3 regions of the Streptomyces sp. XD-27 genome follow, and region 1 is predicted to be linked to each of the others. Evidence: riboswitches for the same ligand, from Rfam matches in the RefSeq annotation. Region 1 holds a riboswitch; each other region holds the start of a gene.

The links. Region 1 has a riboswitch for cyclic di-AMP ahead of Q3Y56_RS26680 (M23 family metallopeptidase). Riboswitches for the same ligand answer to the same signal wherever they lie in the genome.
Positions count from the first base shown of each region.
Region 2: another riboswitch for cyclic di-AMP. It lies ahead of Q3Y56_RS24175 (transglycosylase family protein); the one in region 1 lies ahead of Q3Y56_RS26680 (M23 family metallopeptidase).
Region 3: another riboswitch for cyclic di-AMP. It lies ahead of Q3Y56_RS14160 (C40 family peptidase); the one in region 1 lies ahead of Q3Y56_RS26680 (M23 family metallopeptidase).

Region 1 is NZ_CP130713.1:6,123,287-6,126,485, reverse strand. Features, by position in the region: gene Q3Y56_RS26690 (HPr family phosphocarrier protein) at 1-100, shown strand, start outside; gene Q3Y56_RS26685 (GntR family transcriptional regulator) at 302-1,060, opposite strand; gene Q3Y56_RS26680 (M23 family metallopeptidase) at 1,269-2,063, opposite strand; cyclic di-AMP (ydaO/yuaA leader) riboswitch at 2,077-2,231, opposite strand; gene Q3Y56_RS26675 (pitrilysin family protein) at 2,454-3,199, opposite strand, start outside.
Region 2 is NZ_CP130713.1:5,537,927-5,541,125, forward strand. Features, by position in the region: gene Q3Y56_RS24165 (hypothetical protein) at 47-292, shown strand; gene Q3Y56_RS24170 (peptidoglycan DD-metalloendopeptidase family protein) at 442-1,266, opposite strand; partial or broken gene Q3Y56_RS24175 (transglycosylase family protein) at 1,323-1,613, opposite strand; cyclic di-AMP (ydaO/yuaA leader) riboswitch at 1,619-1,798, opposite strand; gene Q3Y56_RS24180 (hypothetical protein) at 2,290-2,841, shown strand; gene Q3Y56_RS24185 (transposase) at 3,051-3,199, opposite strand, start outside.
Region 3 is NZ_CP130713.1:3,356,633-3,359,831, forward strand. Features, by position in the region: gene pcrA (DNA helicase PcrA) at 1-1,575, opposite strand, end outside; cyclic di-AMP (ydaO/yuaA leader) riboswitch at 1,732-1,899, shown strand; gene Q3Y56_RS14160 (C40 family peptidase) at 1,907-3,073, shown strand; gene Q3Y56_RS14165 (hypothetical protein) at 3,078-3,199, opposite strand, start outside.

The sequences.
Region 1 (3,199 bases):
GGTCGTCCTCGCCTCGGAGGACGAGAGTGCCGAGGCCGCGCTCGACCGCCTGGCCAAGCTGGTCGCCGAGGGTCTTGGGGAGCTTCCGGAGACCGTCTGATGCACGGAATCGCCGCGATTCCGAGCAGACAAAGGCCGCGATGTCCCGATCAGGGACACCGCGGCCTTTATCGTTTCCGCATCCATGCCGCGACCATTTCCGGCAGGGCACCCGGATATCCACCAGGGCAACGCGAAATTCTCCGCGCAGCTTTTTATGGCACCTGCTCGTCTCGCGGACCTCTTGTATACGGGCCGGTTGTTAATTCTTGACGCGCGCGGTGTTTACGGATTGTTTCGGAGCGCTCACCGCGAACGGGCGGCGCGACCGGTATTCCGCCAGGGACCGCTCCGCGTGCGCCGTGGCCAGCTCGCGGGCCCGGTCGGCGTCCCCGCGCGCCACCGCGTCCACCAGGGCGCCGTGGCCCTCCCACGCCGCCACGGCCCGCACCGTCGCCGACTCGGTCCGCACACCGCCCGGCGGCGCGGACGGGATGCGCCCCGGGTCGGCCGCGTACACCCAGTCGATCTTGCGACGGAGCTGCACCAGCAGCCCCGCCAGGCTCGGGCTGCCGGAGGCCTGGGCGAGCGTCTCGTGGAACCAGTCGCCCAGCGACCGCAGTTCACCGAGCTGGCCGCGGTGGGCCCGCTCCTGGCCCAGCCTGACCAGGCCGCGCAGCACCTTCAGATGGGCCTCGGTGCGCCGCTGGGCGGCGCGCGCCGCACCCAGCGGCTCCAGCAGTGCGCGGATGTCCAGCAGATCGGCCGCCTCCCGCTCGGAGGGCCGGGCCACGCAGGCGCCCGCGTGCCGCTTGGTGGTCACGAACCCCTCGGACTCCAGGGTGCGCAGCGCCTCGCGCACCGGCACGCGTGAAACGCCGTAGCGGCGGGCGAGGAGTTCCTCGCCCAGTCGGCTGCCGGGTGGATACACGCCGGAGACGATGTCGTCGCGAATCGCCGTGCACACCGCATGCGCCGAAACCCGGCGACCGCTCTGGATCGCAGTCGTATCGCCGGTCATTTCCGGTCCCGCATCGTCGAACCTCCGCCTTAATCCCCGCGAAACGCAGCCGATTGACGCGTGTTCCGTGAACTCTATTCCAAACTGCGGGAATTTCCGACGGCCGGCCTGATTTCATGGATATTTTTTGGCCAAGCAACAGGCCCCGGCCGGGGGCCGGGGCCTGTGCGAGAGGACGTGGCGCGATGCGCCGTGGCGCTGGTGCGCGTCAGATGGCGACGCCGTGGCCGCGCAGGTACGCCACCGGGTCGATGTCCGAGCCGTACTCGGCGGTGGTGCGCGCCTCGAAGTGCAGGTGCGGCCCGGTGGAGTTGCCGGTGCTGCCCGAGAGCCCGATCTGCTGGCCGGGGGTGACGGTCTGGCCGACCGTGACGCTGAGCGACGACATGTGGCCGTACTGGGTGTAGGTGCCGTCGTTCATCTTGATCACGACGTTGTTGCCGTACGCGCCGCCCCAGCCGGCCTCGACGACGGTGCCGGAGCCGACCGCGTGCACCGTGGTGCCCGACGCGGCGTGGAAGTCCACGCCGGTGTGGCTGCCGGAGGACCACAGCCCGCTGGAGGCGTGGTACTGGGTGGAGACGTACGAGCCCGCGATCGGCGCGACGTAGGTGTTCAGGCGCTTGCGCTCGGCCTCGCGGGCGGCGCGCTCCTTGGCGGCCCGCTCCTTCTTGGCGGCGGCCTCGGCCTTGCGCTTGGCCTCGGCGGCCTCCTTGCGGGCCTGCGCCTCCGCCTGCTGCTTGGCGGCGGCCACCTCGGCCGCCCGCTCCTGGTTGGCGGCCTGGACGCCGATCTCGTCCGCGAGGTGGTCGTCGACGACGATCGCCTGGTTCAGGCCGGTGTCCTCGAACCGCGGAGAGTCGTCGGGCGCGGCGAACGCGGGAGAGGCGACGGTCGCGACGACGCCGGAGGCGGCGAGCGTGGCCATACCGGCGATGTGCGTACCGGTGAGAGGGGTGCGGCGAGGACGGCGGTGCTTCCCGGTGGGACGGGTGAACGCCATGAGTCGGCGTACTCCTTTCCTTCCTTCTCGCCTACCGGGTTAGCTGACGGGTTCGGAGCAGGAAGGTCTCCTACGGATCCCTCCGGAGAGGCACCCGATTCACCCCAGGGGGACGTGGGTCCCCGGCTCCCCTCGGCTCACGCGTCGGGGACTCGGCGATGACTGTCCGGGTCGCGGGTGCGACGCAATCTGACGAACAGCCGGATCGACGCTAGACGCACGATCTTTCAATCACCAAACGGATCCGGCTTTTTGTTGCCCTCGCCACAGGGCAGACGGGAAGCCTCTCGCCCAAATCGGACACCCAGCGCATCAGGGGACGGAAAAGCGGAACTCCGGCGTCCTATGTGACGCCGGAGTTCCGCTTCGTCCCGTATAGGTGAGCCCCCGTCAGCCGGTGACGACCTTCACCTCACCGATCCCGAGCGCCCGCACCGGCTCCTCGATGACCGAGGCGTCGCCGACGAGCACCGTGACGAGCCGGTCGACGGGGAAGGCGTTCACGACGGCCGCCGTGGCCTCCACCGTCCCGGTCTCCGCCAGCCTCGCGTACAGATGGGCCTGGAAGTCGTCCGGCAGGTGCTGCTCGACCTGGTCGGCCAGCGTGCCCGCGACGGCCGCCGCCGTCTCGTACTTGAGCGGGGCGACGCCCACCAGGTTCTGCACCGCGACGTCCCGCTCAGCGTCGGTCAGCCCCTCGGCGGCGAGCGTGCGGAGCACCTTCCAGGTGTCCTCCAGCGCGGGGCCCGTCACCTCGGTGGCCACCGAGCCGGTGATGGCGAGCATCGCGGCGCCCGTCCCCTCCGGGGTGGAGCGCAGCACCTGCCCGAAGGCCCGTACGCCGTAGGTGTAGCCCTTCTCCTCGCGCAGCACGCGGTCGAGCCGGGAGGTGAGGGTGCCGCCGAGGCAGTAGGTGCCGAGCACCTGGGCGGGCCAGACGCGGTCGTGCCGGTCGGCGCCGGTCCGCCCGATGAGCAGCTGGGTCTGCACCGCGCCGGGCCGGTCCACGATCACCACCCGGCCGGTGTCGTCGGCGGTGATCGGCCGGTACGGGCGCTTCGACGCGGTGCCGCCGGTCCAGCCACCGAGCGTGTCGGCCAGGGCCTGGTCCAGGTCGACGCCGGTGAGGTCGCCGA
Region 2 (3,199 bases), 590 kb from region 1:
GTGGGATCATGAATGTCAGGGGACTCTTCTTCGGGGAGTGAGCCCGATGGCAGCGAGCATGTACGTGGTCTGGAGCGCGGTGGAGCCCGGGCGCGTCGTCTACGAGACGCACGCGATCGAGGCGATCACGGATGCCGCGGGCGTGCACGCGGAGGTCAAGAGCGAGACCCACGAGGTCGCGCTCCGCAGCCGGGCGCACGCGCGGTCGATCGCGGAGGCGGGAGGCTACGAGCTACGGGGCGAGGGCGAGGCGTGGGAGAGCCTCCCCGAGGAGAGCCCTCCCGAAGAGTGACGTCCACCCGGAAAGGCCGAAAGGGCTGGGGAAAATCCGACGCCCGAGGCGTCCGGCGCCGCAGGGGGGAAGTGCGGGCCGGAGGCCTCGGGCGTGGTCTGTGACGACGCGCTGGCGCTGTCTGATCGGGTTCGGCTGGTGCCGGAGGATCAGATGCTGACGCCGTGGGCGCGCAGGTAGGCCAGCGGGTCGACGTCCGAGCCGTAGCCGGCGGCGGAACGGATCTCGAAGTGCAGGTGCGGGCCGCTGCTGTTGCCGGTGGTGCCGGACAGGCCGATCTGCTCGCCGCCGGTCACGGTCTCGCCGACGGTGACCGAGAGGGACGACAGGTGGGCGTACTGGCTGTACTTGCCGTCCTCGTGGCGGATGACGACCTGGTTGCCGTAGGCGCCACCCCAGCCGGCGGAGACGACCGTGCCGGAGCCGACGGCCTTGATGCCGGTGCCGGTGGCGACGGGGAAGTCGACGCCGGTGTGGTAGCCGCTGGACCAGGCGCTGCCGGCCTGGTGGTACGGGGTGCCCATCGGGGCGTCGACCGGGGCGGTCCAGCCCGTGGCCGGGGCCTGGTGCGCCGGGGCGGCGGGCTTCGGGGCCTCGTGCGCCGGGGCGGCCGGCTTCGGGGCGGCGTGCTTCGGGGCGCGCGGCGTGGCGGCCTGCTCGGTCAGGGACAGGTCCTGGCCGGGGAAGATGAGGTTCGGGTTGTCGCCGACGACCTCGCGGTTGGCCTCGTAGACGGCCTGCCAGCCACCGTCGACGCCGTGCGTCTGGGCGATCTTGTACAGGGTGTCGCCGCTGACGACGGTGTAGTTCTGCTCCTGCGCCGGCGCGGCGGGCTTGGCGTGCTTCGGGCCGGCCTTCGGGGCCTCGGCCTTCGGAGCCTGCGCCTTCGGGGCGGCCGCGGGGCGGCCTTGGCGCCGTCGGGGGAGATCGCCGGGGCGGGGCCGCCCTGGGTCAGCCCGGCCTTGCCGGAGCACACCGGCCAGGCGCCCGGGCCCTGCTCGGCCAGGACCTTCTCGGCGATGGCGATCTGCTGGTCCTTGGTGGCCAGGTCGGCGCGCGGCGCGTACTTCGTGCCGCCGAAGGCCTCCCAGGTGGACTGCGTGAACTGCAGGCCGCCGAAGAAGCCGTTGCCGGTGTTGATGCTCCAGTTGCCGGAGCTCTCGCAGTCCGCGACCTTGTCCCAGGTGTCCACGGAGGCGGCGTTGGCCGCGGTGGCGCCAACGAAGGGAAGGGCAACGCCGGCACCGCTCGCGGCGAGCGCGAGGGAGACCTTGGCGATGCGGCCGGGGTTATAGCGACGGTGACGTCCGCGAGCAGACATAGGGGTGTTCCTCTCCTACGCCTGCGAGGTGAGCTGTCGGGTTCGGGCTGGAGTTGCCCGGCCGCGTAAGAGGGCAGCATTCACTGCCACCGCAACGCGTCTTCACCCCAAGCCGATTCGCGGGATCCGCGACTCGGCACTTACCTGGTTCCCCCGCTCCTGCCGTGATGCGTCGTCGTTTCTCCTCGGCCGGCGGCAGGATTCGGCGCTCCGGCTTCGGGTCCCCCGAGCCTCTATGGCTGCGGGAGCGGCGGCCACCGTAAGCGGAAGAAATTCACGGTCACAAGCCGCGTGACATGGGGCGATGATCCATTTCCGAATTGACACGGTATTTATGTCACGCTGCGTTTTGGATCTCTTTCGCAGTGAAATGGAGATCTTGCGCAGCGGCGTCACGGAAAAGCGCGCGGTAACCGATCTGACGCATTGCTTATGTGATGCCACGGTGGGGTCACGGGTTCATCGGTATTCCTGTGACCTCGGCCACGGAGGTCCGCTATAACGGCATGAGGCGTTAAAAGTCCGATTTGATCGATGAGTTGCGGGCCGGGCCCTGAGGTGGGGCAGGTCGCCGTCCTGTCGGCAGGACAACGCGACGCAGGCGCGCCCCGGTGGCGGTGCAACACGGCAATCGAATGGCTTGCCTGTGGCGCCATAGTGGAGCGATGATGGCGCCATGGAGCTTATGCGGTATGTCGACAACCTGCGCCAAGAGCTCTCGGTTGCCGTCGAGGCGGGTGACGAGGAAGCACGCGAACTCGCCGAACGCCTCGTGACACCGCTGTCCTCCGCAGTCCGGCTGGTTCTGCTGGACGCTCTGTCGGCCGCCGCGGACGAGATCACCCGGGACCTGGCCCCGGGGTCGGTCGAGATCCGGCTGCGCGGGCTCGACCCGACCTTCGTGGTGACACTACCCCCCACCGATCATGCGCTCGTGGATGAGGTCGAAGGGGGCTTCGAACGGTCGCACAACGGTGTGGCGCCACCGCTGTCCGCCATGGCGCCGGTATCGGCGACCGGGGAGGAGGGCGCGACGGCCCGTATCAACTTCCGGCCGCCGGAGCATCTCAAGGCCCGGATCGAGGAGGCCGCCGGCCGCGAGCAGCTGTCGGTCAACGCCTGGCTCGTCAGAGCGGTGTCCACGATGCTCGAATCCGGCGAGCGCGGCCGCCGCCCCGACCGGCGCGCCCCGTGGAGCGGTCGGCGTTACACGGGCTGGGTGAGCTGACCGTACCCTGCGCCGGGCGCCGCGGCCGTCTTGCCCGTGCTACCTGCGGGGGCGCTCGACCGGGCACCGCCGTGCTGCTCGACGCGCGGTCCACGTCGGGCATCGACAGGCCACGGCCCGGTCGCGCCTCAGCAGCGCGCCGGCGCCGGCACCGCGGGCCCCGGGGACTGTTCCCCCGGCGGTTTTCCGGGGCCCGCATCCCCTCGCCCTCAGCCCCTCAGCTCGGCATTCTGCGGCTGTTCCTGAGTGTGGTCGGAGATGTTGAGAGAGCAGCACGGAGAGGGCTGCGGGAACGAGCTCCGGGACAGGCGCTGGTAGGTGTACGCCGCGGAGACAAGTGTCATGTGGTGGTACCAGC
Region 3 (3,199 bases), 2.8 Mb from region 1:
CGCCGAGCGGGCCGCCATGCCGTACGCGTCGTCCACCCGGCGCAGCGCCTGCGCGAACGAGATCTTCTCGCGCAGCGCGAGGGCCTCGATCATGGCCTCGGCGCGCTCGCCGATGCCGCGCTTGGGCACGTTCAGGACGCGGCGCAGCGGGACGGTGTCCTCGGGGTTGGCGAGCACCCGCAGATACGCGAGCACGTCCCGGACCTCCTTGCGCTCGTAGAAGCGCACGCCGCCGACGACCTTGTAGGGCAGGCCGACACGGATGAAGATCTCTTCGAAGACACGGGACTGGGCGTTGGTGCGGTAGAAGACGGCGACGTCTCCGGCCTTGGCGTCGCCCGCGTCCGTCAGCCGGTCGATCTCGTCGGCGACGAACTGCGCCTCGTCGTGCTCGGTGTCGGCGACGTAACCGGTGATGGTGGCCCCGGCCCCGGCCTCGGTCCACAGGTTCTTGGGGCGCCGGTTCTCGTTGCGCTCGATGACGGCGTTGGCCGCGCTGAGGATCGTCTGCGTGGAGCGGTAGTTCTGCTCCAGCAGGATGGTGCGCGCGTCCGGGTAGTCCTCCTCGAACTGGAGGATGTTGCGGATGGTGGCGCCGCGGAAGGCGTAGATGGACTGGTCGGCGTCGCCCACCACGCACAGCTCGGCCGGGTCGAAGGTGTCGGTGCCCGTACCGACGAGCTCGCGCACCAGGGTGTACTGCGCGTGGTTGGTGTCCTGGTACTCGTCGACCAGGACGTGCCGGAAGCGGCGGCGGTAGTGCTCGGCGACGTCCGGGAACGCCTGGAGCAGGTTGACCGTGGTCATGATGAGGTCGTCGAAGTCCAGGGCGTTGGCCTCGCGCAGCCGCGCCTGGTACATCGCGTACGCCTCGGCCAGCGTCTTCTCAAAACCGTCGGCGGCCTGGTCGGCGAAGGTCTCCTCGTCGATGAGCTCGTTCTTGAGGCTGGAGATCTTCGCGCTGAACGACTTGGGCGGAAAGCGCTTGGGGTCCAGGTCCAGATCCCGGCAGACCAGAGCCATCAGCCGCTTGGAGTCGGCGGCGTCGTAGATCGAGAACGAGGACGTGAAGCCCAGCTTCTTCGACTCGCGGCGCAGGATGCGCACGCACGCGCTGTGGAAGGTCATCACCCACATGGCGCCGGCGCGCGGGCCCACCAGCTCCTCGACGCGCTCCTTCATCTCGCCCGCGGCCTTGTTGGTGAAGGTGATCGCGAGGATGGAGCCCGGGTGCACCTTGCGCGCGCCGAGCAGGTGGGCGATGCGGTGGGTGAGGACACGGGTCTTGCCGGATCCGGCGCCCGCGACGATGAGCAGGGGCGCGCCGTGGTGCTCGACGGCGGCCCGCTGCTGCTCGTTCAGCCCCTCCAGCAGCGCGGCGGGGTCCGCGACCGGGCGTGGCGCGCCGTCGCGGTAGTACGGCTCCCTCGGTACGGGCACGTTAAAAGTGTCGCCGAAGAGGTCATGCGGAACCTCCTCCCCGACCGGGGGACCGTCGGGCTGGGGATCCTCGGGCGGCGGCTCCGCGCCGTCGAGGTCCGCCAGGAAGCTGTCATCAAAGAGGCTGCTGCTCATCGCCCACCGAGTCTAGGGCCCGCCACTGACAGCCGACACGACAATGTCACGGAAAGATCTCGGGCAAATCGAACACCAGCCTTCCCAGGGGCCTCACTGGTTGGCTACGGTGCTCGCTCAGGCGGCCCGCTCCCTGTCGGCGACCGAAGCCGGCGCGTGCCGCCACCGCCGAGTCCGGCCCGCCCCTCAGGCGGTTCCGGAGCCGGGGACCCACCCGCACAATCTGGGGTGAATCGGCCCGTACGTCGCACGTACGGCCGTAGGGCAGCCTTCCGTACGCCCGAACCCGACAGCTAACCCGGTAGGCGGTCCACGGAAGGAGTCGCCTCCCTTGGCGTCGCACCGCAAGCCGCGTCCTCGATTGCTCGAGTCGCCCGCCGGCCGCCGCACGGCCGTGGGGGTCACCACCGCCGCACTCGCCTCGGTCACCCTCCTGTCGCAGACCGCGAACGCCGCGCCGCGCGCGCCGAAGCCGACGGTCGAGGAGGTGAAGAAGAAGGTCGACGCCCTCTACCGGCAGGCGGGCACCGCCACGCAGAAGTACAACGCGGCCAAGGAGGCCGCGGGCAAGCGGCGGACCGAGGTGAACCGCCTGCTGGCCGACGCCGCCACCCGCACCGAGAAGATGAACGAGGCCCGGCGCACCCTGGGCGCGTACGCGGCCGCCCAGTACCGGCACGGCGGGATGGACGGCACCGCGACCCTGCTGCTCGCCGACGACCCGCAGGACTTCGTCGACCAGAACCACCTGATGGACCGGCTCACCGGGCGGCAGAAGGACGCGGTCGACGACTTCCGTACGCAGCAGACGGAGCTGGCCCGGCAGCGCGGCAAGGCCACCCGCAGCCTGGCGGAGCTGACCGCGTCGGAGAGCCGGCTCAAGGCCGAGAAGAAGACGATCCAGCAGAAGCTGTCCCAGGCCAGGACGCTGCTGTCCCAGCTGACCGCGGAGGAGAAGGCGCGGCTGGCGGCACTGGAGAAGAAGAAGGAAGCGGAGGCGCGGCGCAAGGCGGCCGAGCTGGCGGAGAAGCAGCGCGAGGAGGCGGAGCGCAGGCGCCAGGAGGAGCAGCGGCCGGACACGGGGACGGGTGACGGTACGGGTACGGGTGACGGGTCGGGGACGACGGACCCGTCAGCGCCCTCCGACTCCACCAAGGCGGCGCAGGCCGTCGCGTTCGCGCGCGCCCAGATAGGCAAGCCGTACGTGTGGGGCGCCACCGGCCCGAACTCCTACGACTGCTCGGGGCTGACCCAGGCGGCGTGGAAGTCGTCCGGGGTGACGCTGCCGCGCACCACGTGGGAGCAGGTGAAGGTCGGCACGCGGGTGTCGACGTCCGAGCTCAAGCCGGGTGACCTGGTCTTCTTCTACGACGACATCAGCCACGTCGGGCTGTACATAGGCGACGGGATGATGGTCCACGCGCCGAAGCCGGGCGACAACGTGAAGATCGCGCCGATCACCGAGATGCCGATCTACGGGAACGTCCGCCCGGCGTGAGCGATCACGTCCACATCACCGCGATGAAGATGTTGGCGGTGGTCAGCAACCCGACCGCACCAATGACGGGGGCGGGCACCTTCTCCTCGTCCCGCTTCACGTAGACCAGGCCGAGGATGACGACGA